DNA from 2 places in the Bibersteinia trehalosi USDA-ARS-USMARC-188 genome. Region 1 is predicted to be linked to the other one. Evidence: riboswitches for the same ligand, from Rfam matches in the RefSeq annotation. Region 1 holds a riboswitch; the other holds the start of a gene.
What was found. A riboswitch is a leader RNA that binds a small molecule or an ion and turns the genes downstream of it on or off. The one in region 1 is predicted to bind molybdenum cofactor.

Region 1 (15,148 bases):
GGCAGTGTAGCACTGACGGCTAGTAGCGTGCAGATTCCAATTGCGAAAGCAGAAACGCAATCAACCCCAACAAACAAAGGCGAAGAAAAACTGGTGTGGAGTGCTTGTACGGTAAACTGCCACAGCCGTTGTCCTTTACGTATGCACGTGCAAGATGGGGTGATTAAATATGTGGAAACCGATAATTTAGGCACGGATGTCTATGGCGATTTCCACCAAGTGCGTGCTTGTGCAAGGGGACGTTCAATGCGTCGTCGTGTGTATAATCCTGATCGGTTGAAATACCCGATGAAACGTGTCGGCAAACGTGGCGAAGGCAAATTTAAGCGAATTTCGTGGGACGAAGCCTTTGAAGAGATTGCGTCCAACTTAAAACGTATTATCGCCCAATATGGCAATGAATCGCTCTATCTGCCATTTACTACTGGCACAATTGGGGCAACAGTTGCGGCAAGTTATCCGCCACCACGCAGTATTTCCAACCGTTTTATGAACAGCATTGGCGGTTGTTTAGGCTCGCACGGGACATATAGCTATGCACAAATTTTTGAAGCGATTCCCTATATGTATGGGAGCAATGCCGCCAACAGCCCAACCGATATTGAAAATTCTAAATTAGTGGTCTATTTCGGTAACAATCCTGCGGAAACTCGTATGAGTGGTGGTGGCGTGACCTATCTCTATCAACAAGCCCAAGAACGCTCACAAGCCAAAACCATTATGATTGACCCTCGCTATAACGACACCATTGCAGGGCGTGGCGAATGGGTGCCAATTCGCCCAGGTACAGATGCGGCGTTGGTAGAAGGTATGGCGTATGTGATGATTACCGAAAACTTGGTGGATCAAGCTTTCCTTGATACTTACTGTATCGGCTACGATGAAAAAACCTTGCCTGAATCTGCCCCGAAAAACGGACATTATAAAGCCTATATTCTAGGCGAAGGCGACGACAAAACCGCCAAAACCCCAGAATGGGCAGAGAAAATTACAGGCATTCCACAAGCACGAATTATTGAATTAGCACGTGAAATTGCAACCACCAAACCGGCTTACATCTGTCAAGGTTGGGGGCCACAACGCCACGCGAATGGTGAACAGGCGGCTCGTGCCATTGCGATGTTGGCTTGTTTAACGGGTAATGTGGGAATTAGTGGCGGTAACAGCGGTTCTCGTGAAGGTTTCTACACCATTCCATTTGTGCGTTTGCCCGCTGGTAAAAACCCAATTGAGGCAAAAATCCCAATCTTTATGTGGACGGATGCGGTAACTCGTGGCTCAGAAATGACGGCGTTGAAAGATGGCTTGAAAGGGGCGGAAAAGCTCAATCAAAATATCAAATTTATTATGAACTATGCGGGCAACTGCATTATCAATCAGCATTCCGACATCAATCGCACCCACGAAATTTTGCAAGATGAAAGCAAATTAGAAATGCTGGTGGTGATTGATAACCATATGACTTCAACGGCTAAATATGCGGATATTCTACTGCCTGATTGCACCACGTCTGAACAAGCAGACTTCTGTATGGACGGCTCAGCGGGCAATATGGGCTATGTAATTTTTGCGGATAAAGCGATTGAACCGCAATTTGAGTGTAAGCCAATTTATGAAATCTACGCGGGCATTGCGGAGAAAATGGGCGTGAAAGAAGCCTTCACCGAAGGCAGAACCCAAGAAGAGTGGCTACGCCATCTCTATGCCCAAACCCAAGAGAAAAATCCGTTCTTCCAAGAGATTAGTTTTGAAGAGTTTCGTGAGCGTGGCATTATCAAACAGAAAGATCCTGCTGGGCATATGGTGGCTTATAAAGCCTTCCGTCAAGATCCTGTGGCAAATCCATTGAACACGCCATCGGGCAAAATTGAGATCTACTCTGAACGCTTAGCAAAAATTGCTGCTACGTGGGAGCTTGCCGAAGATGACATCATCAGCCCATTACCTATTTATGCACGCCAATTTGAAGGCTGGGACGATCCGAAACGTGAGCAATTCCCACTACAATTAGTAGGCTTCCACTATAAATCTCGTGTGCATTCTACTTATGGCAACGTGGACGTATTACAGCAAGCCTCTTTACAATCGGTGTGGATCAATCCTCTTGATGCAGAAAAACGTGGGATTAAAAACGGCGATATGGTGCGGATTTTCAATGATCGTGGCGAAACTCGTGTGATGGCAAATGTGACGCCTCGTATTATGCCGGGCGTGACCGCAATGGGCGAAGGGGCGTGGTACACCCCAGATGGCAACCGTATTGACCAAAACGGTAGCTTTAACGTGCTCACCACACAGCGACCATCGCCTTTATCAAAAGGTAATCCACAGCACACCAACTTAGTGCAAATTGAATTAGTGAAATAAGGGGTAGAAAATGAGTAAAAAACAGTATGGCTTTTATATTGACTCGCAACGTTGTACAGGGTGTAAAACCTGCGAGCTAGCCTGTAAAGATTACAAAGATCTTACCCCTGATGTCAGTTTCCGCCGTATTTATGAATACTGCGGCGGCGGTTGGAAACAAGAGGGCGAAGCGTGGACACAAGATGTCTTCTCTTACTATCTCTCGATTTCTTGTAACCATTGCGACAACCCTGCTTGTGCCAATGTTTGCCCAAGTGGTGCAATGCACAAGCGTGAAGATGGCTTTGTGGTGGTCAATCAAGACGTGTGTATTGGTTGCCAATACTGCTCAATGGCTTGCCCATATGGTGCACCACAATTTAACCAACGCACAGGGCGAATGACCAAATGCGATGGCTGTTTTGAACGTGTAGAACAAGGCAAAAAACCAATGTGTGTAGAATCTTGCCCACTGCGTGCCTTAGATCTATTACCCGTGGACGAACTGCGTGAAAAGTATGGCGAAATCAAAGATGTTGCGCCACTTCCGCCATCAAGCTACACCAATCCAAACATTGCGTTACGCTTAAATACCAACGCCAAACCGACCGATTTTGAAGGCGGTTTCTTAGCCAATCCGAAGGAGGTTTAAAATGGGGGCAGGATTACACGAATTACCGTTAGTTTTCTTCACCGTCTTTGCACAGGCGGTCGTGGGCGCTTTTATCGGCTTAACCTTTATCCTTGCTACATCGCAAGGCAAGCAAGCAGAAAACCGCTTACACTATGTGATGACTATTTTATGGGGCTTAATGGCATTAGGTTTTATTGCGTCCACGACCCACTTAGGCTCGCCTGAGCGTGCTTTTAATGCACTAAACCGTGTCGGGGCGTCAGATTTGAGTAATGAAATTTTCACTGGCTCAACCTTCTTTGCCTTAGGCGGTGCATACTGGGCGTTGGCAACAGCGGTATTTTTGCAAAAAGATCAGGTAAAATTACCGCTTGTAGATAAACTCGCTGGCATTATTGCCCCAATTAGCCACAAATTGCCAAAAGGCTGGGCAACTCTTGGTAGAATAATTGTCGCCATTAGTGGGGTAATTTTCGTTGGAGCAATGGCAAAACTTTATCTCATTCCAACCGTACCAACGTGGAATAGCATTTTCACGCCACTCTCTTTCGGCTTAACCGCATTATTAGCAGGTTCAGCCCTAACGGTGGTGCTATTACAGTTAGCAAAAGTGGAAACAGGGCAAGCCTTATTTGCCAAACTTTCCGCACTCTTTGCGCTTATCGCAGTGGTGGTCACCATTTTCCACTATCAACATTTAGCCCAAACGAAAAATGCAATATTCCACGCTTTGGATTTAGTGCCAAATTATCTCGGCTACACCATCTTACGCTTTGGTTTCATCGCTGTTGGCTTAGCTGCCCTTTTCACTAGCGTGAAAAAGCAAGCATTGGCGTTAAGCATTGCTGGTACTGTGTTCATCATCGTAGGTGAATTAGTCGCAAGAACTCTGTTCTACGGCACGCATATGACCGTGGGCTTGAAAGCACTAGGGGGCTAACAAGCGGTCAGATTTGATAGGAAATTGGCAAAATAAACGCCGTTTGGGAAAACCGAACGGCGTTTTTGTTTCTAAAATAATGAATTTATTTTTTTAAACATCCCTTCAAAACGTTCAAGAGTTTCTTGACTAAAATCATTTTTAGATAACCCCAACTTATTTGCAGACATTGATGGTCTGTAATGGTTATATCTAGTTCTTTGAATAATCTTATTTATTTGTTGGATAATTGGCTTGTTAATATCGATTTCCGATTCAGCTATATCTGTATATTCATCAAATGCATTATTAAAGAAATTCAGATATTCTTTAACATCGAACATATCTTCTAAATCAGCAACATCACCAACATGTCTAGAAAATTCATTGAAGAAAAGCACATTTTTTTCTTTTATAATTTTTTGTTCAATAAGACTGTTCAGCCTAGCCTTACCTTTTTGATCTGTAAATGTATCTAATGCACAAACAATATTTAGATTTTGTCCTTTCAATAATGAAATAAAGGATGTCACCTTATCTAACCCACCCACAGGAACAATCGTTATATCATCTCTTATACCTTGTAACCCTGACTCTTCTAAAATAGAAGACATCATAGTTAAGTAGACTAAATCCGATACTCCTTCAACTAACAAGTTATTTTTATTAATAAAAAGATTTTGAGCAATATCGTATCCAAGAGCCGCTTGCAATGGGAATAGTGTGTCTGAATCTTTTTCTTCAATAGCATCTTTTATGGTTGTCCCATCTTTTGATTCATACACGGTTCGAACCCTTTCTAGACTATTGTGAGGAACCATAAATGGTGAATGTGTTGTATAAATAATCTGATACTCTGCGGATAGATCATCTAAGAATCTCAATAAATCTGCTTGTGCAGCAGCATGAAGATTTAGTCCCGGTTCATCTAACAATAAAATATATTGATTAGATTTATCTTCTTGAATTCGGCTAAACCAAACAATAAATGAGAAGAACCAATTAAATCCCTTACTTCGATTAGAAAGCGGCAAACTAATATGGTGTTTATCACTCCAAACACGAATATTTAAATGTTTTTCAATATTATTTGAATAACTTCGGTTTTCTTTACTTTCTATATCAAATTGAACTCTTAGTCCTGTGTTATTTTTCCAATATTTAAAAATATGTTGAGTAATCTCACTTGATGTTGCTTCAAGTTCTGCTTTAAAGTCCTCATAAGAATCAGGGTTCTGTAAATCTTCTAAATCAACATCAGCTAATTCCAATAAGGCTTTTGCCGTTTTAGCATCTTGAGTAGTAGATTTATTGATATTAGCTAAATCTATTTTTGATGGTAATTCATAATATTCATCAAAATACATAAATTTAGGCATAGCTGGAGAAAAATGTTTGTCCCAAATATATGCTGCTAACCAATTATCCCAATTTAAATTCACAAAATAGTTACTTTTTATATAACTTAATGTGCTTAATAACTTGCCTTCTTCAGATGCAGTATCTGCATCTTTATATTCATTGATAGAATTAAGAATTTCATTTTTACCTATTAACTCTTTTAGGTTTTTTAAATTTTCAGCACTTAAATTATGTTTTTTACCAATGCATTCTAAGAAGTTAGAAGTGTTGGTTTCTGGATAGGTTATAGTTATTGAGTTGTTATAGTCAGTTGTAACAGTAAATTCCCATTTACTCACAACGTTCGAGCCAATAAATTTTTCAATTTCATTAATTTCTTCTTGATCAAGTTGATATGTGCAAGAAATAGCTTTACCTATTTCCCCTGATTTATCGTATTTCTTTTTCTCTTTTCTAGGGTAATCATGAGTTGGATCAAATTTAAAGTCACTATCATCAGAAAAGTAGTTCGTTTTAGCTATCGCTTCTAGGATTGCTGTTTTTCCAGACTCATTCTTTCCTACGATGATAGTAATATCATCATCCACAGGAAAAGACTGCTGTTGATCGTATGATTTATATTTGTGAACAGTAACATTAGTAAGTTTCATTTTTTGCTCCTATAGGTAGTACTTAATTTTATCAATATGGTTGTCTAAAAATATATTTCAAATCAAGTTAGACGAAATAATCCCATGAAATTTACTCCAAAATCCCCTTCAAAAATTCCCTTAAACTCATCCATTTTCACTACATATTTCGGGTAGTTGTCCTGAATTTTGAGCAAATTGCCAAACTCTCGTTCGAGCGTTTTTTCTTCGTTGATAGTCAGTGTGGCTTGCACATAAATGCGTTCGCCGTTTTTTTCTGCGACAAAATCAATTTCTTAGCTGTTTAAACCGCCGATTTTGACATCGTAACCGGCTATTTTCAGATGATTGAAAATAGTGTTTTTCCAGCAATTTCCCCCGATCTTGCACACAATAGCCGATTAGTGCATTTCGCAAACCGAGATCTTCAAAATAGTATTTTTCACCAATTTCAAAAATCCGTTTTTCTTCAATATCATAGCGTGGTACTTTGTGGATTAAAAACGCATTGGCAAGGTATTCGGCATAATTTTGTACTTGTGTGGTTGAGCTATTGATTTTCTGTGATTTCAGAAAATCCGAAATTTTTTTTGCTGAGAATAGATTGCCGATATTGCTCGCTAAAAATCGCGTGAGCTGTTCCAGAAATTGTACATTTCGCAAGGCATAGCGGTTTACAATATCTCGAATGGCGATAGTGGAATAGATATTTCGCAAGTATTCAAACACGATATTGTCTTGCAATGGTAAGTCTTTCAAATAAGGCAAGCCACCATATTTAAAAAAGAGCGACATCGCCTTATCACTCTCTTCTAACTGCATAAATTCAAGAAATTCAAAATAGGAAAGGGGGTGGACATTGATTTCAATTGCCCGACCACTGAGCGCACCTGAAATATCCCGAGAAAGTAAATGGGCGCTGTTGCCAGTGCAGTATAAATCTAATTCATCGTCTAATAAAAGCGAACGCAAAGCCTGTTCAAAATCAGCGATTTCTTGAATTTCATCGATAAAAACGTAATTATTTTGACTGCTCTTTTTCTGTTCTTTGATAAATTCATTGAGATTTTCAGCGGTGGCAATGTAACTAAACGCTAAATCTTCTTTATTGATATAGATAATATGTGCATTTCTATCTGTCGCTTGAATTTCCTGCATAATCTGAAAAAGCAGGTAGCTTTTCCTTACTCGGCGTTGTCCGGTAAAGACTTTAATCAAGCGTTTACCAATGAATGGACGTACTGTTTCAAGGTATATCGTTGTCGGTAAACTAAATCTTTCTTCATTGCACACTCCTTATTTTATACCTGACACTTTACCCACAAAAGAAAAAGTTTCAACTATACCTGAAACTTTTTCTGATTTTTTTTAAAACTTAATCTATACCATAAACTTTATTCTATGGCTTACTACTACGCAGTTCGGTCGGCGACTTGCCCTGATGGACTTTGAATAATTTGCTGAAATGGGCTTCGGATTGGTAACCGACTTGCTGAGCGATCTCTTGAATGGAAAGTGCACTATTTTGTAATAATAATTCGGCTTTTTGTAGGCGAATTTCGGTTAAAAATTTGCCTGCGGACATACCGCTTTTTTCTTTGAACAAGCGGATAAAATTAGAGCGAGACATTGCACAAAGTTCGGCAAGTTTATCCATTGACCAATCGTTTTCAGGCTGTTCTAACATTGTTTGAATGGCGATATTTAGGCGTTTATCTTGAAGGGCGGCTAAAATACCGCTTTGAATTTGATGGTGTGCTAAATAATCCCGAATGAGATAGGTAAAAAGCACATTAGCCAACGCATTGATCACCGTTTGATTACCCAAATTTTCTGCTTTTTCATCACGCAATAAGGCGAGCAATGCCAGCACCGAGTGATTATTTTCGGCTAAATGCCACTTGGGTAATTCAAATAATGCGGAGGGATAACGATAATGAAAAAAACCGCAGAACATTTCAAAATCATCATTGTCAGTTTGATGGTTACGACACACGGTAAAATGGTTGTTCGTTTGCCGTTGGATAGGAATTAGCTTGTCTGGGGAAATATCAAACAGTGTTGGACAGCTTGCTAATTCGTGTTCTGTACCGTAAGGAAAAAAGACCACATCGCCTGCCTTTAAATGGCGGCACTGCCCGTCTAATTTAATGCAACACTGACCTTTGGAAATAATATGAAAAACGCCAAGCGGTGTTTCACTTGCGGGGTGATCAATATGCCAATCACCGTGAAAACGGCAAAGCACTTTAATTTCACCTTCAATTTGGTGCAGTTTAATAAAAGAATCTAAATAATCCATCGTGATATACCAAGCGTGAATAAGTGCTAATCATACTCTAACAAGCGGTAAAAATCGCCTAGAAATCTACCAAGAACATAAATACGCACATCTGCGTATTTTCTCGGCGATAAAGCCGCATATAATCATTCTTTCTAGTGCTTACTTTCGCTATAATAACCGTAATTTTGACCCCGAGCCTGTTTGCCTAAGTCATTGATATGGCGGCAGTGCCTGCGAAATTCGCACAAGGTATCGCTGGAAACGGCTATGCCTCTCGTATTTAGAAAGGTGTTCAATGCAAACTATTCCGATCAAAAATATCGGCAACGATTCTACCCTAGTGGATCGTTTTCAACGCCAATATACCTATTTGAGATTATCTGTGACTGATGTTTGCAACTTTCGTTGTAACTACTGTTTACCACACGGCTATCACCCACCTACTCATAGACAAACGTTTTTAACCCTTGATGAAATTCGTCGTATTGCAAGGGCATTTGCCGATCTTGGTACGGAAAAAATCCGGATTACAGGGGGAGAACCTACACTTCGTAAAGATTTTTTAGACATCGCTCAGGCAATTTCTCAAACACAAGGGATCCGCAAAGTCGCCCTGACGACAAATGGCTACCGTATGGAACGAGATGTGGCACTTTGGAAAGAAAGTGGTATTACCGATATTAATGTGAGTGTAGATAGCCTAGATCCTCGTCAATTCCAACTCATCACTGGCGAGAATAAGCTCCAATCCATTCTCAACGGCATTGATCACGCTTTTGCCGTAGGTTATAAAAAAATCAAAGTCAATGCGGTATTGATGAAACAATACACCGCCAAAGAGCTAGACAAATTTTTGGCTTGGATTAAACATCAACCTATTCAAATGCGTTTTATTGAGCTAATGGAAACGGGCGAAATGGATAGCTTTTTCAAAGCCCAACATCTTTCAGGGCAAAGCATTCTAACTCGTTTATTAAATGAAGGTTGGCAATTACAACAACGGGCAATCTCAGACGGCCCTGCCAAAGTGCTTTCCCACCCTGATTATGTGGGGGAAATTGGCTTGATTATGCCCTATGAAAAAAATTTCTGCGCCAGTTGCAACCGTTTACGCATTTCTGCCTTAGGAAAATTGCATTTATGTTTATTTGGCGAAGAAGGGATAGAAATACGAGATCTATTACAATCTGATGACCAATGTTTACAATTGGAAGCTCGTCTAAAATCTGCACTACAAGGCAAAAGAGAACATCATTATTTGCATATTGGGGATAGTGGTGTGCGGAATAATTTGGCGAGTATCGGGGGATAGCAAGCGCTGTTTTTTAGCGATTTTTTTGCAAAATGAAATATCATTACGGACACCAGCGTGGCGTCCCTACAATTTCATCACCTTGTATGTAGGGGCGTGATGCTCACGCCCGCAGGCGTACGCAGTACGCCTTACAAAAGACAATAATTGTTCAATAACAAAACGCTGTTGTAGGGGCGTACTGCGTACGCCCAAACAGAGCATTATTTACATTTATTCGTTGGGATTTATATTGTTACGGGCGTATGCAATACGCCCCTACATATGTGCATTATTCTTGCTCAATATAAATTTAAAATTCCGCTTGCAGGGGTGACCGATGTGTCCGCCCGATACATTTAATACAAAAAAGGACAAATAATGACTCAATTTACCCACATCAACCAAAACGGCGAGGCTAATATGGTTGATGTTTCAGAAAAAAATGACACCGTTCGCATTGCGCGAGCGGAAGCCTTTGTGACCATGAATCCCGAAACCTTACAGATGATCGTCTCGGGCAATCACCATAAAGGCGATGTGTTTGCCACTGCTCGTATCGCAGGGATTCAAGCCGCAAAACGCACTTGGGAACTGATCCCGCTTTGCCACCCGCTACTTCTTTCCAAAGTGGAAGTTCAGCTTGAAGCCTTGCCAGAAACCAATCAAGTTCGCATTGAATCACTTTGCAAATTAAGCGGTAAAACAGGCGTGGAGATGGAAGCTTTAACAGCGGCAAGTGTGGCGGCTTTGACTATTTACGATATGTGCAAAGCGGTGCAAAAAGATATGGTCATTGAAAAAGTCCGCCTGCTTTCAAAAAGTGGCGGCAAATCGGGTGATTTTGTGGCGGAATGATGGATTTATTAAATCAAATTCAAGTTGTATTGGTCGAAACGTCTCATTCGGGCAATATAGGCTCGGCAGCCCGTGCAATGAAGACGATGGGCTTTCATCATCTTAGACTTGTATCCCCTAAACAAGCCATTGATGAGCAAGCAACAGCCCTTGCAGCGGGTGCAAAAGATGTGCTAGAACAAACTCAAATCTACGATAGTTTTGATGAGGCCATTGCTGATTGCCAATTAGTTATTGGTACGAGTGCTCGATTACGCCATTTACAAAGTAGTTTGATTGAGCCTAAAGCCTGCGGTGAGTTGGTAATGCAACGTGCCGAGCAAGGCAAAATTGCACTGGTTTTTGGGCGTGAACGGGTGGGATTAACCAATGAAGAACTGCTCAAATGTCAATACCATTTGAATTTTCCAACAAACCCTGATTACGGCTCACTTAATTTAGCGATGGCAGTACAGCTTGCCTGTTATGAAATTCGCATGGCGTGGTTAGCACAACAAAATTTGCAAAAAAAATCAGAAAATCGACCGCTTGCCGACTACCCTAGTGCTGAAAATTTAGAACATTTTTTCGCCCATACTGAACGGCTTTATCGAAAACTGGGCTTTATCCGTAACGATGCTGTTATGCTAAAATTACGCCGACTTTACCAGCGTGCGGAATTGGAAACTACCGAATTAAATCTATTACGCGGTATGCTAACCGCAGTAGAAAAACGGCTATAGTAAAAGAGCCTTGATTTCTCAAGGCTCTTATTCATTTAAAACTGCTCTTTCGCTTCGTTTAAGATATTTTCTGGAATGAGGATACCAAGCTCTTTGGCGGTTTGAGTGTTTACCGATAATTCCATTTTATTCACGCCATGCGTTGCAATATCACCTGCTTTTTCGCCATTTAAAATGCGTGCGGCAATTTTACCTGTTTCTGCACCAATATCATATTGGCTTACCGCATAAGCCGCTAATGCACCACGTTTTACTGTGTCTCTATCCGCCGCAATCACAGGCACTTTTGCTTCCAATGCTGCTTTATGTAACGCTTCATAAGCCGAGACAACCGCATTATCTTCTGAAATATAGATAGCTTGCACTTTACCATTTAAGCTACGAGCGGCTGTACCAATATCTGCACTGCGTTGTACTGCAACTGGCACAACTTTCACATTGGCTTTAGCAGCCGCATTTTGTAACTCTTCTAAGACAATCGCAGAGTTTACCTCCCCTGCACTATACACATAACCTACAGCTTTTAATTCCGGTACAAGGGTTTGAATCAGCTGAAGTTGTGGTTCGATTGGTTTGTGATCAGAAATACCAGTTACATTTGTGCCACTTGGCTCCCACGATTTCACTAATTTTGCCGCAACAGGATCTGTTACCCCAGAGAAAACTATCGGAATTGAGCGTGTTGCCGCCACAACCGGCAGAGCACTCGGTGTGGTAATCGGAATAATAATATCGGCTTTATCGCCCACAAATTTACGTGCAATTTGTGCCGCCGTTGCGGTGCTCCCCTGTGCAGATTGGAAATCAATCTTGATATTTTTACCTTCTTCAAAGCCTTGGCGTGCAAGTTCTTCAATCACGCCTTGACGAATAGTATCCAATGCAGGGTGTTCAACAATAGCGGTAATTGCTACATTATGTACTTTTTCGCTGGCAAAGGCATTCAAAGCCAAAGCAGAAAGAGCGGTAAAAAGAATAGTTTTACTAAATTTCATAAGAGTATCCTTGTTTATTACATTTGCTTGTCTTGTTGTACTATTAAAGTAGTGCGCTGCATATAAGATAAAGTATTGATATAAACAATGCAAGTAAATTTTCAGAAAGTTGTAAACAATTGATAGAAAGCAACGCAAAAAAAAACCTATCAATAGATAGGCTTATACATTTATTTAACCAGCTTTAAATGACCCGACTTTTTAGGTTTTTTGGGTGTTATCTTCTCACTTTCTTTAACATCCGCTGTACGCATAAGATAATTTTCCGCATCATAATACGGTTCATCTTGGAACATAACACCATCCCCTGTTTCTTGAGCATAGATAGCCTCGGCTGCACCTAAAGGTACATATACATCACGTAGCATGCCTTGAAATCTAGCGCTAAAACTAATGCCTTCATCATCAACAATATATTGCCCAATTGAGCGTGGGGAAATATTTAAGATGATCTTACCATCACGCACAAATTCCTGCGGCACATCTGTACCAGGATATTCGCTATTTACCAATAGATAAGGGGTATTATCATTATCCAAAATCCATTGGTAATAAGCGTGGTAAAGATAAGGTCGTAACGGTTTCATTAATCTTTATCATCCATGAGGTTTTTCGGCGCACTACCACCTACTGATTGTAAAAAGCTATCGCGTTTAAATACTCGGCTCATATAACCTTTAACGGCTGCACTTCCCTTACCGCTAAATTCTACGCCTAAATTGTGCATACGCCATAATAACGGAGCAATATAGCAATCTACTAAGCTGAAATCTTCACTCAAAAAGTATTCAGTATCAGAAAATACTGGCGCTAGCGCTAAAATCTCTTCACGCAATTGCTTTAAAGCTTTTTGCGCATCTGGCGTGTTAGGATCGCGATCAATAAAATCCATTAATGAATACCAATCTTGTTGAATACGATGCATATTTAAACGACATTGCGCACGTAAGACAGGATAAACAGGCATTAGCGGTGGATGTGGGAAACGCTCATCTAAATATTCCATAATGATACGAGCATTAGAGAGTACTAAATCACGATCAACTAGGGTTGGTGTTGTGCCACGCGGGTTAACTTCCATTAAATCTTCTGAAATCGTACCGCGTTGTACGTTTTCAATTTCATAAGCAACGCCCTTTTCCGCTAATACAATACGTACTTGGTGGCTATAAATATCCGTTTTTTCAGAGAAAAGCGTTGGCACAGAACGCTTGTTTGCACTCGTCATTGCATACTCCCAATAGAAATGTAATATTGTCAAATAACGGCGAATTCTACCATAACTTGCAACTTGATTTACAGCAGTTTATTTGTGATTTTTTACAGAAAATTTGATCAAATGCTTTGACGATAACACATAAAAGCTCTAGCATTTGCAACGGATGAATTTATTAACTTAAGGAGTAACTCGTGGAAACAACTAATCCAAAATCTGTTCAAGACATGTTGGACTATATTCACCTCTATCGTTTAAAAAATAAACTGCTACGTGAAACTGCAGATAACGACAAAAAAATCCGCGATAATCAAAAGCGAATCTTATTATTGGATAACTTAAACCAATATATTAGTAATGACATGACCGTAGAGCAAATTCGCACAATTATTATGGATATGCGTGATGACTATGAAAATCGTGTAGATGATTACATTATTCGGAATGCAGAACTTTCCAAAGAACGTCGTGAAATTCGTAAAAAAATGGCCGACTGCTCAGCGAAGAAAACAAAATAAATACCCATAATACAAGCGGTGCAAATCTTGCAAAATTTTGCAAAAATTGCACCGCTTGTTTCATGGTTACCTTACTGCCTGTTCAATCCGATCTGCAAATTTACCAATGCTAATAGCAAAATTATTCGAGCGGTTCCAGTCCATAATCGTGCGATAGTTATTTGAGACCAAAAACGCACGCCCTACTTCTTTATCTGGACGCACTAACCATAATTTTGCACTGCGTAACGCATTTAATTTACGATTTTCCTGCTCGCTAGGATAAGCTAAATAAAGCCCCATAGATTGCCATTCAGAAAGTGATTTTGCCTGATGCTTTTCAATACCAGCAAATGAGAGATCCATTGGCTGTGCTAATTTCACTTCAACCCCCCAAGGCAGATTTTGTTCCCATCCTACTGTAGCAAGATAAGAGGCTATTGAAGCAAAAGCATCATACTGGTTTCGCCAAATGTCTTTTTTGCCATCGCCATCACCATCTGCTGCATATTTCAAATATGAGGTTGGCATAAATTGAGTTTGTCCCATTGCACCAGCCCACGATCCTTTCATTTCAGCACGATAAATCGTTCCGTTTTGTAACATTTTCATCGCATTGACAAATTCTTGAGTAAACAACGCCTCTCGTCTTCCGTCAAAAGCTAAAGTTGCCAGCACTGAGAGCACATCAAAATTACCTTGATAGCGTCCAAAGCTACTTTCCATTCCCCAAAGAGCCATTAAATATTCTTTAGGGACACCATATTTTTGGCTTGCTTTATGTAGATGAGGTTGATATTGCCACCAGCGATCTACCGCAGCATCCACCTTAGCTTGGGTTAAAACTTTATTTAAATAATTGGTTACACCGTTAGGATTAGGTGCAGGCGGAGGGGTATTTGGATCACGACGACGCGCAGCTTGTTCCTGATCTAACTCCACAGCCCGAGCCACATAATTAATATTAAACTGAGAGTTTAAAACCTTGGCAGATACGCCTTGTCCAGCGGCCTTTTGTTTTAAAAAAACAACATAATCCGTAAAATTTTGGAATGTGCGCGGTTTAGCATATTGCGCATCCAGCGCTAATGGCTTAATCTGCGACTTATCGCTAGAACAAGCAACTGCCAATAAAGTTGCAGCACTTATTAATGCAACATTACGTAATTTTTTATACATCATTATCCTTGTCTATCACTACCATTCGGCTTGGTCGAATCACATTATCTTCGCGAATTTCAGCTACACCTAAAAAGGTTCCATCTGCTGAAAATAAGCGCGCTGCACCCAGAATATGCTGCTCATTAGCAAACTTCAGCCTTTGACCAAAGCCAACAGCCTTAGTTTGCAACTCATCTAAATTTATTCTCGGCAAACGGCTCACCGCGCTATCTA
Region 2 (15,148 bases), 110 kb from region 1:
TACCGATACTGAAACGAGCAATTGCCCCTGCACCAGTTGCAAAGAGAAGTGGGATTAAGCCCGCAATCATTGCCGCTGTAGTCATGAGAATTGGACGCAGACGGATTGTTGCTGCATGCATAATTGCATCAAAACGTGATTTGCCATGATGTAACTGCTCTTCTTTTGCCACCTCGCACATTAAGATACCGTGTTTAGTGATCAAACCAACTAAGGTTACTAAGCCTACTTGTGAGTAGATATTTAAGGTTGCACCCGCTTTCCCTGCAATACCAAGCACATTCATCACAATCAATGCGCCAGAAACGGCAAGCGGTACGGAAACCAAAATGACCATTGGGTCACGCCAAGATTCAAATTGAATCGCTAACACGAGATAAATAATGATTACTGCTAATGCGAAAGTCATAACCATTGCATTACCTTCTTGGATATATTGACGAGCTTCCGATTTGAAGTCGTACTGATAGCCTTTCGGTAAACTGCGATCCAATTCAGCTTGTGCCCATTTTACTGCATCACCAATTGAGCCAGAGACAACGCCGCCAATGGTTGCGGAATTCAACTGATTCATACGGTTTAAGCTAGACGGTGAAGTTGTTAATTCCATCGTAACGAATGAACCGAGAGGAATAGACTCGCCACTTGCCGTAGTAACATAGTAGCTCATTAAATCTTCTGGATTTAAACGATCTTGGCGTACGGCTTGCGATACAATTGGATAAGCCCGTGAATCAATATCCACACGCGTAATAATCGCTCCAGATAAGAATGAACCTAATGTACCACTCACTTGTTGCATCGTTACACCGTACGCTCCCATTTTTTCACGGTCGAATTTCATATTCATCGTAACGGTGTCAAATTTTAAGTCTAAGTTATTAAAGAAGAATTGCCCTGATGCTCTCGCTTTACCAAGAAATTCTGCTGCCACATCAGCAAGTTTCTCATAACTATCTGACGTAGTGATAACCAATGAGAATGGTAAACCGCTTTCTCCTGTTGAGATTTCAGGGAAGGAAATCGCGTTTAAATCCATTGCAACGACTTTTTTCGCAATTGCCGCTACATCATTTGAAATAGCCGCTCGTTCACGCTCACGGTCGTTCCAATCTTTCAAACTAATAATTGCCAAACCACTATTGCTACCATTAAATCCGGCAATGCTCATCATTGAGTTTACTTCCGGAATCTGTAGCACTTCTTCTTCAAACGACTTCATTGCTTCTTGCGTATAGTCTAAGTTGGTATTTGATGGCCCATTACCAATACCAACAACGAAACCACGGTCTTCAGTTGGTGCAACTTCGCTTGAAAGTGAGGTTAATAAAAACGGTAGGCTAGCAAAGATTGCGACAGCAAATACAAGCATAAAACCACGCACTGCCATGACACCAGCCAACATATTGGTATAGCATTTGGTTACGCGATCAAGAATATTGTTAATGCATTTCGTGAATTTACTTTCGTTTTCTTCATCATGTGCTTTTAATACCTTACCCGACATCATTGGTGAAAGAGTTAAAGCCGCAATACCTGAAATAAATACAGCGCCAGCAAGAGTTAAAGCGAACTCTTTAAAGAGTGAGCCTGTCACGCCTTCCATTAACGCCATTGGCGAATACACGGCACCAAGGGTAATCGTCATTGAAATAACAGGAATTGCAATTTCACGCGTACCAATGATTGCAGCATCAAATGGTGGTTTCCCCTCTTTTACATGGCGTTCAACGTTTTCTAATACAACGATTGCATCATCTACTACTAGACCGATAGCAAGAATTAATGCCAATAAAGTGAGCAAGTTAATGGAAAAACCGAACATTTGTAAAAAGAACAGTACTCCAATAAGTGAAATCGGAATCGTAATGATCGGTACAATCATCGCTCTTAACGAGCCTAGGAATAGCACAATAACAACTAATACAATTAAAGTTGCTTCCCCAATCGTTTTGATTACCTCATTAATTGAGCTATTAATTGCTATCGTTTTATCATAGAGAATTTCACCGCTGATGGAAGGAGGCAAGTTACGTTGCACCTGTTCAAACATTGGGTAAATATCTTTTGCCACCGTAAGTGAATTTGCTGTCGTAGCCGCTGAAACGGCAAACACAACTGCATCTTTACCATTAGCTGTTGCACGAGCAGCATCGGATGATTTATCTAATTCAACCGTTGCAACATCTTTCAGCTTGATTTGATCCCCTTTCGCAGTCGTGGAAATAGTCACATTTTCTAGCTCTTCAACCGATGGTGTAGTAGATTCCACTTTGTTTTTATACACCGTGTAATAACCATTCGCATTACCTGCGGCAGTTTGTAAGTTGTTCGCACTTAATGCTTGTAAAATTGCAGCACCCGAAAGATTTTTCGCTGCCATTTTGTCAGGGTCAAGCCAGATTCTTAATCCAAATACCGAACCACCAAAAATATTTACAGACGACACTCCATTTACCGTAAAGAATTGTGGCTTCACCACACGATTTAGATAATCTGTGACCTGTGAAGTATTGAGTTCATCTGAAACAAAGCGAATATACATCAAGGCATCATCGCCCCCAGTTGAAACTCGAATTGACGGATCATCAATACCACTTGGTAAATTTGCACGTACGGCATTTACTTTTGATGAAATATCCGATAACGCGGCATTAGGGTCGGTATTTAATTTCATTTTTACCGTAATCGTAGTGGTACTCGGCGAACTACTTGAGGTCATATAGTCAATATTATCCGCTTGAGCTACCGCTTCTTCTAGCTGCGAGGTTACCAATGCTTGCATTAAGCTTGCATCTGCACCTGAGTAGTTTACGCTTACAGTTACCACTGAAATTGTCATTTCAGGGTATTCTCGTACCTGTAATTTGCTGATGGACTGCAAACCTAAAATCGTAATTAAAAGGCTGATACAGACCGCGAGTACAGGGCGTTTAATAAATATATCGGTAAATTTCACGACAAACTCCCATTACAGTTTGTTGTTTTGTGCCGGTGCTGTCACACCTACCGCTTCACGCTCGGATACCATAACCAACGAGCCATTGCTAATGCGTTGCATACCACCAGTGACAATCACATCACCCACATTAACACCTTTAGCAAGCTGAGAATAGATTCCTCGACGCTCCAGCGTTTTGACTTCAGCTTGTTTTACTCGGTAAATTTTATCTACTTGCAAGCTTGGATTCTGCTCTGCCATTTTGCTTACTAAGCTTTTATCTTCGTCCGATAAATCCTGCAAAACATACACACTTTCGCCGTACATCGTATAAGCAACGGCAATCTGCGGTACCACCACTTGGTTATACTGGGTTGGCATGGCAATATTTAAACGAGCAAACATGCCCGATAATAATTTGTTTTGCCCTTCTGTAACTACTGCTTCAAGATTAATTAAGCCCGTTGTACGATCAACCGCAGGATCCATCGCGGAAATACGAGCAGGAAATGTTTGCCCTGGTAATGCATCAATCGTTGCTGTTACTTTCTGCCCAATTTCAATTCGCTCAAGATCAGTTTGCGGCAACGTAAAGCGAATTTTCATTGAGCTTTGGTCTTCCACTCGCACAATTTCTGTACCTGCTGTTACGAATTGCCCTACATTGACGTTCACAATACCCGCCATACCATCAAACGGTGCATAGATTTGGCGGCGAACAATTTGTTCTTTTAACGCTTCAATATTTGCAACCAATGCTTCGTAAGTTGCTTTGGCGTTATCAAACTCCATACGCGATGCACTGTTGCTCGCCACTAAATTTTTATAGCGATTGTAGTTTGCCAAAGCGTTTGGAAGTTGCGCTTCACTCGCTTTTAAGCTTGCACGCTCTGCACTACTATCAATTTCAACTAATAATTGTCCTTTACGTACACGATCACCTGAGCTTACCGCCACACGGGTAACGGTGCCAGCAGCTTGAGCGCTTAACATTGCGCCTTGATTTGGACGAATAGAGCCGGTCGCACCAATCATTGGTGTCCATTCACGCGAATCCACCTGCATTACCGTGACTTCACTCACCGTCTCAGGCATATTTGCCGCTGCTTCTGCTTTCTTCCCTGCAATAAACTGTTGCATGCCAACTACCCCAGCAAAGGCAAGCAGGACAACAATCAAAGTAATCACGATTAAGAACTTCCGCCCTTTGCTAGGCTTGTTCTGCTCGTATGTGACTTGCTCTGTCATAATTTCTCCATAATTAAATTACAATTTAAACCATAATCGTTTTCCAAGTGCGGACTATCACCTCTTCAATAACCGCATCGGACAAAGTTTCCTTACGTAGCAGTTGCATATACATCAACTCCCACGTTACTTTCATGCTCATCGCCATCAAAACATAAGATGGCAACGGCGCAATCACACCTTCTCGCTTACCATTTTCAATAAATTGACACCAAGCCAATTCTTGATTATCAATACAAGACAATATCATCGTTTGGAACGTTGGCAATGACTCATATTGGTGCATATTGGCAACGACATTTGGATTGCTTTGCATAAATTCCCACGTAGCTAACCAAAGTTGCCGATATTGCTCAAAAAACGCTAACGTTGGGTCGTAATGCGTTTTCACAAAATGATGAAATTCATTAAATAGATGCCTAACCAGTTGATTCAACAATTCCTCTTTATCTTTAAAATAGAGATAAATTGTCCCCACTGAAACCCCAGCTTCCTTTGCGATTTTATGTGTTGAAAGATATTGGATACCTTTCCGTGCCATTAACGAATCAGCCGCTCTTAAAATGCGAATTGCCACATCATTATGTGGCAAAACATCATCAAACATAGTTAAGACCTTTTCGTAACTGAACGATTGTTCATTTTACTGATTTTTCAATTTTTCGCAAATATTCCTTAGGGTATGCTCGTTTAAATTCAGCGATATTAACGCTAAAAAATAGAACAAATGGCGTCAATAAAGTATGCGTGGTTATCCTAGGTGCTTTAGTCCGTTGTGCTCAAACAAGTTGAGCTCAATGATGAATTAGCATGAGCAACAGCGCCAGGACAATTTGCAAAAAATTCCACAAAAGCAACCGCTTGTTCTCTTTGTAATTTCATTGGATTTCATGAATAATAGCGACTCTACTTTTTAACCTCCACAAATACTATGCATAAAACCATTGTGATCAAACTGGGGACTAGCACCCTCACCCACGGTACGAAAAGTTTAAGCCGTCCTCACATGCTAGAAATTGTTAAACAGATGGCCAATTTACACCAGCAAGGACATCGCTTAATTTTAGTTACTTCTGGAGCTGTCGCGGCAGGGCGAGACTATTTAGGGCATCGCGAACTACCACCAACATTGGCAAGCAAACAGCTTCTCGCTGCAGTCGGACAAAGCCAATTAATTCAAGTATGGGAAAGTCTGTTTTCAATTTATGGGATAAAAATTGGGCAAATGCTCCTCACCCGTGCAGATATTGAAAATAAAGACCATTTCTTGAACGCTCGTGATACATTGTTTGCACTACTAGAACAAGGCATTATTCCTGTAATTAATGAGAATGATGCTGTTGCCACCGCAGAATTTCGTATCGGCGATAACGATAACCTCTCCGCCTTAGTGGCTATGCTCTCTCAAGCAGAGCAGCTAATATTACTCACCGACCAACAAGGTTTATTTGATAGCGATCCTCGTAAAAATCCTGCGGCAAAATTACTTAGTGTGATTGAAAAAATCACCCCTGAAATTCGTCAAATTGCTGGGGGAAGTGGTTCAACGCTTGGCACTGGCGGCATGTTTACCAAAGTCGTTGCCGCAGAAATTGCAACCCGTTCGGGTGTTGAAACAATTATTGCTTCAGGCGAACATGAAAATGTGATCTTTGAAATTGTAAACGGAGCAGCAATTGGTACCCGTTTCCTTGCGCAAAGCGATAAAATTGAAGGGCGTAAGCAATGGTTATTTGGTGCTCCACCGGCGGGAAGCATTACCATTGATTTAGGCGCAGAAAATGCGTTATTAGCACAGCATAAATCCCTCTTGCCTGCTGGAATTAGCGCGGTACAAGGTCAATTTGCGCGCGGGGAGGTATTAAAAATTCAAAGCAGTGACGGGCGAATTCTTGGTTTGGGCATTTCCCGCTACAATAGTGAAGCGCTTAATCAAATCAAAGGGAAAAAATCAAGTGAGATTGAAACGCTCTTGGGCTATGAGTTTGGTGCAGTTGTACTACACCGTGATGAAATGATTCTTTACTAGGAGAAATAAGATGGAGTTTAGTTTCGACATTATTGCGCTTTTGTTCATCGCTGCTTTTGTTTCAGGTTTTATTGATGCAATTGCCGGTGGTGGAGGCTTAATTACTATTCCTGCCTTACTCTCAGTCGGCATTCCTCCCGCGATGGCATTGGGGACAAATAAGTTGCAAGCCTGTGGTGGTTCTTTTTCTGCTGCACTGTACTTTATACGCCATCGACAAGTCGAAATTAAGCATTTAGGGAAATTAATTGCTTTGACATTTGTGGGGGCTGCACTCGGGGCAATTACCGTCCAGCTCATCGATATTAGTCTGCTAAAATCTGCACTCCCCTTTTTAATTTTAATTTTGGCAGTTTATTTCTTATTTAGTCCATCCATTAGTGATCAAGACAGCAAACAGCGGATCAGCTACACACTATTTGCCTTCACTGCCGCAATAGGCATTGGTTTCTACGATGGTTTATTAGGGCCTGCAACAGGGTCATTTTTCACTCTTGCTTTTGTTTTATTGTTAGGTTTCAACCTGACTAAGGCAGTTGCACACACAAAAGTATTAAACTTTACCTCAAACTTTGCCGCACTTGTCTTTTTTATATTAGGTGGTGTTGTGCTATGGAAGATCGGTTTGATTATGCTCGTTGGTCAATTTATCGGTGGTAACCTTGGTGCAAAAATGGCGATCACAAAGGGCAAACAGCTGATCAAACCGCTTATTGTTACTATGTCATTCCTTATGGTGGCAAAAATGTTATGGGAACAAGGATATTTTGCTTAGCGATAATCACCCTTTAATTTGCATTACTGCAGCCCATAGCAAGCGGTCTCTTTAATCTAAAATTTTACAAAATTATGAACAAACAAAAACGTATCGAAATTCTTACCCGTTTGCGTGCTCAAAATCCACACCCAACGACAGAATTAATCTATCATTCTCCATTCGAACTATTGATTGCCGTGATTCTCTCTGCCCAAGCTACCGATGTTGGTGTGAACAAAGCAACGGCAAAACTTTTTCCTATCGCCAATACTCCCCAAGCGATTTTAGCGCTAGGCGTAGAGGGTTTAAAAGAATATATCAAGACTATCGGTTTATTTAATAGTAAGGCAGAGAATATTATCAAAACTTGCCGTGATCTAATTGAAAAACACAATGGTGAAGTACCTCAAACACGTGAAGAATTAGAAGCTCTCGCTGGTGTAGGCAGGAAAACGGCAAATGTGGTTCTTAACACGGCATTTGGGCAACCAACTATTGCCGTAGATACACATATCTTTCGTGTTTCGAATCGGACTAATTTTGCGCCAGGTAAGGATGTCGTAAAAGTTGAAGAGAAACTACTTAAAGTTGTACCCGATGAATTTAAAGTCGATGTGCATCACTGGCTAATTCTGCATGGGCGCTATACTTGCATTGCACGAAAACCTCGCTGTAATTCTTGTATTATCGAAGATTTATGTGAATATAAACAAAAAACCGATATGTAAAAAGAGGCTGAACATTTATGTGTTCAGCCTCTTCATATACATTAAGATCGACTATTCATTTAAAACTAAGCGAAGTAGCCTAACCTTCAATAAACTTCGGCGCGGTAAATACCGTTACTTCTGGTACTTCACCTTGGAATTTTTCTACCTGTACAATGGCAGTATTTGGTGAATTGCCCTGAGCCAATTTTGATGTTCCTTCATCACGGGTCAGCACATTCGGGTTACCAAATTTACATAACGGTTGCTCAGATTGCCCTAAATCTGCAGGGTCGTACCATGCCCCCTCATGTAAACAAACCGTACCTTTGATAATGCCATCTGTTACCACTGCACCAGCAAGCACTTGTCCACGACTGTTAAAGATACGTACCACATCACCATCTGCGATACCACGAGCTGCCGCATCTTCTTTATGGATTAAGACTGGCTCACGACCAGCTACAGTGTATTTATCACGCAATGAAGTATGGCAAAGCTGGCTGTGTAAGCGGTAGTACGGGTGTGGAGTCACTAACGCAAGCGGTGCTTCGGCTGTCACATTACCTGCATACTCATCTGGTACAAACCAAGTTGGGTGACCTTTACAGTCATCATAATTCATTTTAGCGACGACATCAGAGAAGATCTCAATTTTACCTGATGGTGTGCCTAATGGGTTGAGTAGCGGATCATTGCGGAACTCTTCATAGCGCACCCATTTTTTCGCAGCCTCTTTTACTGGGAAGGTGACAGGTTTATTTTCTTCCCAGAATTTTTCAAAGCGTGGCATATTCACACGATTTTTACGAGCAGCATCAAAGGCAGTTTGGTAGAAACCTTGTAACCACTGCATTTCCGTTTTACCTTCGGTGAATTTATCAGCCACACCTGCACGTTTGGCTAATTCTGTGAAAATATCGTAATCACTTTTCGCTTCAAATTGTGGCTCAACAACCTGTTTCATTGGGAAGATATACATCATTGAGTAGTCGCCTGACATGGTAATGTCGTTACGTTCATAGCTAGTTGTAACTGGCAATACAATGTCCGCCATACGAGCTGTTGGTGTCCAGTTCACTTCATTTACAATGATAGTATCTGGTTTTTGCCACGCTTTCACTTGTTTGTTGGTATCTTGCAAGTGAGTGAATGGGTTACCGCCGGCCCAGTAGATCAGTTTAATTTCTGGGTAAGTAATTTCTGTACCGTTATATTGAATAGTTTTACCAGGATAAAGCAACGCATCCGCCACACGTGCAACTGGGAAAGAGAATTTAGACGCATCATCTAACCAAGATTTTTCACCTGCTTCGGCTGCCGTTGCGGTAATTGCACCCACAATACCACCTGTCGCACTTGGTACACCGCCATTTGCATAGTGATAACTGAAACCAAAACCACCACCCGGTAAACCAATTTGACCGAGCATTGAAGCAAGGGTCACTAACATCCAGTGAGTTTGTTCACCATGACGTTGGCGTTGCATACCCCAACCGCCCATTAACATTGTGCGTTTAGCAGAGAAATCTGCAGCTAATTGTTTAATGGTTTCTGCTGGTACACCTGTAATGTTTGCCGCCCAATCAGCATCTTTTGGCTGATTATCTTCTTTACCTAATAAGTAACTTTCAAATTGTTCAAAGCCTTTGGTGTATTTTTGTAAGAAGGCTTTGTCGTGTTTATCTGTGGTAACAAGCGTATGGGCAATCCCCATCATTAATGCAACGTCTGTTGCCGCACGGGTTGGAATCCACTCTGCATTTAAGAATTGGCAGGTTTCACTTTTCACTGGATCAATACAGATCACACGTTTACCACTCTCTTTGAGTTTTTTCAGGTATTCAATCCCGTGTTGGTCGGTTGATGTCCACGCATTACGCAAGGTTAAAAGCGGATTTGCCGCCCAAAATACCACGATTTCACTGTTTTCTAACACCACTTCCCAGCTCGTTTGCTGTTCATACACTTCAATCGTACCTAACACGTGTGGCATAATCACCTGAGCTGCCCCAGTGGAAAGGTCGCCTTTTACCCCCACGAAACCGCCTGTTAAGTTTAAGTAGCGGTGTAATAATGTACGTGCCGCATGTAATGCACCAGAACTATACCAGCCGTATGAACCTGCGAAAATACCGCTTGCACCGTGTTGTTCAGTAACACGCTTCACTTCGCCAGCCACTAAATCTAATGCTTTATCCCAAGAGACACGCACCCATTCATCACGACCACGCAAGGTGGTATCTTTATTGCCTTCCAAGTAGCCTTTACGCACCATTGGATATTTCACACGGGCTTCACTATAAAGCTGATCAGGAACAACGGTTTGTAATTCGTTTTCAATGCTCATTGGCATTGCCGGCCCCGATTTCACCGCTTTACCATCTTCCACAACAACCCCGATAGGCCCCCAGTGAGCCGCAGTCATTACCGTTTTGCTTTCAGCAGCTGCCGCTGGTGCAGACACCACAGAACCCACAACACCACCGCCCAGCGATACACCAGCTGCACCAAGTGTTGTATTTTTTAAGAAATCACGACGTTTGAGATTGATTTGGTCTTGTTTTTTCATAAAACACCTCATTTGAGAGAGTTCACAAGATTTGCAAAAAAGACGGGAAAAGTTGCCGCTTGTCATACAAACGTAGGGGCATGATGCTCACGCCCACGGACGTACGCAGTACGCCCCTACAGTATCACAAATTCCACAAATCATTGTGAAGTTGAAAATACGACACCTTTCTAAACAGGAGTGGCCAATCCGTTTCCAAATTAACCATTGAGTGAAATTTCACTGGCACTGCTACCATATCGAACGACTTAGGTAAACAGGCTCGGAGTCGGGAAATAAGAACTGGTCGCATTATAGTTTTCTCTCTAATAAAGCATAATACGTAAAAATACGCATTCCGAAGCAAATTTGAGCAAGATCAAAGTTTATGCCATGCAGTCAATGTGGCAAAAAAATATGCAAAATAGACCGCTTGTATAACAAAAAGACGAAAACATTGCGGTTTTCGTCTTTCATCTTCAATCTTAATTAACCTGCTAGCTCTGCTCTTAAAAGCTCAGCCCCTCGGCTAAGTGCGTTGAGTTTGCCTCGTGCAACGGAGCGTGAAAGCGGCGCCATTCCGCAATTGGTGCAAGGATAAAGATTTTCCACATCCACAAATTGCAACGCTTTTCGCAATGTATCGGCAACCTGTTCTGGGGTTTCAATCACATTTGTTGCCACATCGATCGCTCCCAGCATCACTTTTTTGCCACGAATCAATTCAAGTAGATCCATTGGGACTTTTGAGTTTTGGCACTCCAGTGAAATAATATCAATTTTGGATTGTTGCAGTTTAGGAAAGCTTTCTTCATATTGTCGCCATTCATTGCCTAGCGTCTGTTTCCAGTCAGTATTCGCTTTAATGCCATAACCGTAGCAGATATGTACTGCGGTTTCGCATTTTAGCCCTTCAGCAGCACGCTCTAAGGCGGCAATTCCCCAATCATTTAATTCATCAAAGAAAACATTAAATGCAGGTTCGTCAAATTGAATAATATCTACCCCCGCCGCTTCCAATTCTTTGGCTTCTTCGTTAAGAATTTTGGCAAATTCCCACGCTAATTTTTCACGGCTTTTATAATGCCCATCAAACAAGGTATCAATCATTGTCATTGGGCCGGGTAACGCCCATTTAATCGGTTTATCGGTATGTTGGCGTAAGAATTTAGCATCTTCAACAAACACCGATTTTGGGCGATGTACCGCCCCAACAACACTCGGCACACTCGCTTCATAGCGATTACGGATTCGTACAATTTCACGTTTAGTAAAATCCACGCCTTCTAAATGCTCAATAAAGGTTGTCACAAAATGCTGACGTGTTTGTTCACCATCACTGACAATATCAATGCCTGCCGCAGTTTGTTCCATCAAAGAGACTAAAAGCGCATCTCTTTTTGCTTGTAACAGTTCACTGCCACTTAATTTCCATTCTGACCATAATTTTTCAGGCTCAGCAAGCCAAGCAGGTTTTGGCAAACTGCCTGCAGTAGAAGTGGGAAGAAGAATTTTACTCATTCGTTATTTTCCTATTATTGAAAACGGGTAGGAGCGAACCAATGTGTCCGCCCTATTAAATTAGTTTTTATTTTTCATTCACCCAAGCATCTAAAATGGCTTTAAACGGCTGAATAAAATGTGTTTGGGCATATTCACCTTGTTTAATCGCAAGCTCGGTACGCTCTACACGGTCATATTCTACTTTGGTTACCGAATAATCTTCATAATTGAGGCTGGCTTTATATACCTGCCCTGCCACTGAGTTGGCGTTATACACCTCAGGGCGGTAAATTTTTTGGAAGGCTTCCATTGTTGCAATCGTGCTGATCAATTCTAAATTGGTGTAATCATTAAGCAGATCTGCATTTTGATCAAAATAGAACGCATAAGGTGCAACGGATTTTGGTGGCATAAAATAGCGAACCGTTAAGCCCATTTTGGCAAAATAGTCGTCCGTTAAAGAATAATCATCTTGGCGATATTCTACGCCCAAAATTGGGTGTACATTGGTGGTTTTTTGGTAAGTACGAGTCGTTGCTACACTTAAACAAAGCACGGGAGGTTTGTTATTTTTCACTTTGTATTCTGGTGAATCAAGCAGGTGTTTAAATAATTTACCGTGTAGTTCACCATAGTTGTCAGGCACAGTAAAACTTGGCTTATCTTTGTTAAAATCACGCAATAGCACGCTAAAATCGTAATCACGCACAAAAGAGGAGAAGTTATTGCCGATAATACCATCAATGGTTTTACCTGTTTTATGATCAACGACATACGTTTTTAACCATTCTACACCCGGAAAGAATTCACCGTTCCCTTCCACATCAATATCCATAGAAACGATTTCTAATTTTACCGAATAGCGGTCAGCGGTTGGATTATCCCAATTGGCCAAATCATTGAAACGTTTGTTAATCATCGCAATCGCATTTTGCAGATTTTGTTTACGGTTTTCACCACGCGCTAAATTGGCAAAATTGGTGGTTAAACGAGTGCTTTGATCGGGTTGATAGTTTTCATTAAATTCAAGGGTTTGCACTCGGCATTTAAAATAGGCTGTCATATTACTTCCCTGTATTGTGTTCTGGAATAACGCCTATTCAATCATAAATTTTATGTGAAGAAAAATGAGATATTTCGCATATCTTTATGAAAACTTTTCATAATAGTATAAATAACAAGCGGTTCTTTTTGCAGAATTTTTTGCAAAAAGAACCGCTTACAAAAAAGCGAAAACATGGCTGTTTTCGCTTTTATAACTTAACTGACAATCTAGTGTGAGCTGCCTTTAATATCTTTTGCATTACGTTGCAGATAGATTGTTACTGCACGTACATCGTCGGCAGACATTGATGTTCTGTCTTTCATTGAGTTCACCACACCAATCCACTGATTTGCTGTGTAATGATCAGCACTGATCGCAGCATGGCAACCACTACAATGGGTTTCATTCAGATTATTACCAAAAGCATTTAAGGCATTAATATTTGCAGTAACGCTGTTTTTATCGGCAATAATCTCAAAGCTAATTTCTTTCCAATCAGAATCTGTTACGCTATCGTGAACGGTATTTAATACCGTTACTTTAGCTTGTTCTTCTGCACCAAGCAGCGCAACCATAATTCGCTGACCAAGCCCCGCATACACTACGCTTTCAGCACCAGCTTGTTGCCAGCCTTTCACGGTTGCGGTTACCTTGCCATTTTCTTCTTTCCAGTTACTCATTTCTGCAAATGGCAATAAACGGACTTCTCCACCTTGTTGCAGCTGAACACTGTTCATTGCCAACGAGAATAAAGTTTTATCATTTGTGCCAAATTCTGCACCATGCTTTGCGAGCTCACCTAATGCAGCAGCACTATCAACTTCAACCTCAGGCATAAAATGCGCAATCCCTTTGTGGCAATCAATACAGGTTTGATTGGTTTCCATTGCAAGTTTATGCATTTTCTGGGCAGCTTCTTTTTGCTCAGAGAGCACCATCGCATCAAAACTATGACAAGAACGACAAGTTGCAGAATCGTTGGCCTTCATATCATCCCAAACTTTTTGCGCCATTTCTAAGCGATGTGCTTCAAAAGCTTCCTGATCAGGAAGTTTATTGGTGACATAGGTATGCCATAAATCTTTTACCGCAAATACTTTAGTTTTAAGGTAATCAATACCTTCATGTGGAATATGACAGTCTTGGCATTCAGCTCGAATCCCTTTACGATTGGCAAAGTGTACGCTACCTTCCCATTCTTCTTTCGGGTGGCTCATAGAGTGGCAACTGACACAAAATTCTGTTGTACTGGTTTTATGCATAGCATATTGTGTGCCACCAAATAATGCAGCACCTAGCCCCACTAAGCCAAGAATTGCTAGGGACTTTTTCAATTTACTCATCGAATAATCACTCCAAATAAAATACTAAGATAGGTTTTATCCTAAAATCGGCAATGAGGAGTTGTGTGGGGAATATCATTACCGATAAGGAAAGGAGACCTACAACCTGAAAGGAACTACGGTATTATTTTATTTAGGCGATATAACTGCCTCAATACGCAAACTTGCGTATTGGTGGCAGTTGTTCTAAAGAGATTTGATAAAAATCAAATTTGTGTGGTTGCAAGCGGGCTATTTTCAGCCAAAATTTGCAAAAAGTTATTTCAGTTCAAACCAGTTAGGTAATTTGAAATGGCTTTCAGCAAATAAGCTTGGTGCAATAACGGTATTACGCCCCTGCTGAATTTGATAGATCAAATGCGGCTGACTAATTGAGAGATCGGTCGTACTATCTGGATACGTTAGCCCAATTTGGTGTTCATTACCAAAAAAATATGAGCCATTGATGCCATGATTCACTAGCGTACGAATACCTTGTGTCACTTGTTTAAAGTGGCGGGGATAATCGCTCTTACGCCAAACATTCGCTAAAATATTGACTTGGTCAAACGCAAGGCTGGCCTGTGAAAAACTCGGTGCTTTACCAAAAGTATTTTGATAAAGCTGGTTAAATTGTTTACCCGCATAAGTAGAAGCAAGCCCCGTTGTCGTTGCCCAAACAACGCCTTCACACAACTGCTGATGCGGTTGTAACGTACTTGGTGAATAGATGGCATATAATACAGCATTGAGTGGTTGCGCAATGAACGCCGCATAGAAATTAAGAATATCCTCCGTAAAATAAGAGGCAAAGACAATTAAAGTCGGATCAATATTATGCAGTTGCACCATTGCTTGCTGAAAAACATTTGTTGTTTTTTCTAACTCAACTACCTCAACTTGCCAATTAAGTTTGCGCAAAGAGGCAACCAGTTCATCCATCCCAATATCAATGCATTGCCATTTTACAGTCACTATCGCTACGCGGCGATTTTTCAATAACATCGGATAGCTGGCTTGATATGCCTGCAAAAAGCGCACCACG

Region 2: linked by a shared signal. The riboswitch ahead of torA (trimethylamine-N-oxide reductase TorA) and the one ahead of moaA (GTP 3',8-cyclase MoaA) in region 1 are both predicted to bind molybdenum cofactor.

Annotation. Positions count from the first base shown of each region.
Region 1 is NZ_CP006954.1:1,207,873-1,223,020, forward strand. It holds gene F542_RS05530 (DmsA/YnfE/YnfF family dimethyl sulfoxide reductase) at 1-2,367, shown strand, start outside; gene F542_RS05535 (DMSO/selenate family reductase complex B subunit) at 2,378-2,998, shown strand; gene F542_RS05540 (DmsC/YnfH family molybdoenzyme membrane anchor subunit) at 3,000-3,920, shown strand; gene F542_RS05545 (ATP-dependent nuclease) at 3,992-5,911, opposite strand; partial or broken gene F542_RS05550 (ATP-binding protein) at 5,974-7,176, opposite strand; gene F542_RS05555 (helix-turn-helix domain-containing protein) at 7,290-8,192, opposite strand; molybdenum cofactor riboswitch at 8,352-8,481, shown strand; gene moaA (GTP 3',8-cyclase MoaA) at 8,470-9,486, shown strand; gene moaC (cyclic pyranopterin monophosphate synthase MoaC) at 9,847-10,323, shown strand; gene trmJ (tRNA (cytosine(32)/uridine(32)-2'-O)-methyltransferase TrmJ) at 10,323-11,045, shown strand; gene F542_RS05575 (ABC transporter substrate-binding protein) at 11,081-12,040, opposite strand; gene F542_RS05580 (ClpXP protease specificity-enhancing factor) at 12,211-12,627, opposite strand; gene F542_RS05585 (glutathione S-transferase N-terminal domain-containing protein) at 12,627-13,268, opposite strand; gene F542_RS05590 (DUF496 family protein) at 13,484-13,774, shown strand; gene F542_RS05595 (lytic murein transglycosylase) at 13,841-14,932, opposite strand; gene truB (tRNA pseudouridine(55) synthase TruB) at 14,925-15,148, opposite strand, start outside.
Region 2 is NZ_CP006954.1:1,100,067-1,115,214, reverse strand. It holds gene F542_RS05155 (efflux RND transporter permease subunit) at 1-2,959, opposite strand, end outside; gene F542_RS05150 (efflux RND transporter periplasmic adaptor subunit) at 2,972-4,189, opposite strand; gene F542_RS05145 (TetR/AcrR family transcriptional regulator) at 4,215-4,796, opposite strand; gene proB (glutamate 5-kinase) at 5,121-6,218, shown strand; gene F542_RS05135 (TSUP family transporter) at 6,229-6,993, shown strand; gene nth (endonuclease III) at 7,068-7,703, shown strand; gene torA (trimethylamine-N-oxide reductase TorA) at 7,783-10,254, opposite strand; molybdenum cofactor riboswitch at 10,402-10,534, opposite strand; gene F542_RS05120 (methionine synthase) at 10,723-11,754, opposite strand; gene F542_RS05115 (putative oxygenase MesX) at 11,822-12,799, opposite strand; gene F542_RS05110 (NapC/NirT family cytochrome c) at 13,009-14,124, opposite strand; gene F542_RS05105 (ABC transporter substrate-binding protein) at 14,383-15,148, opposite strand, start outside.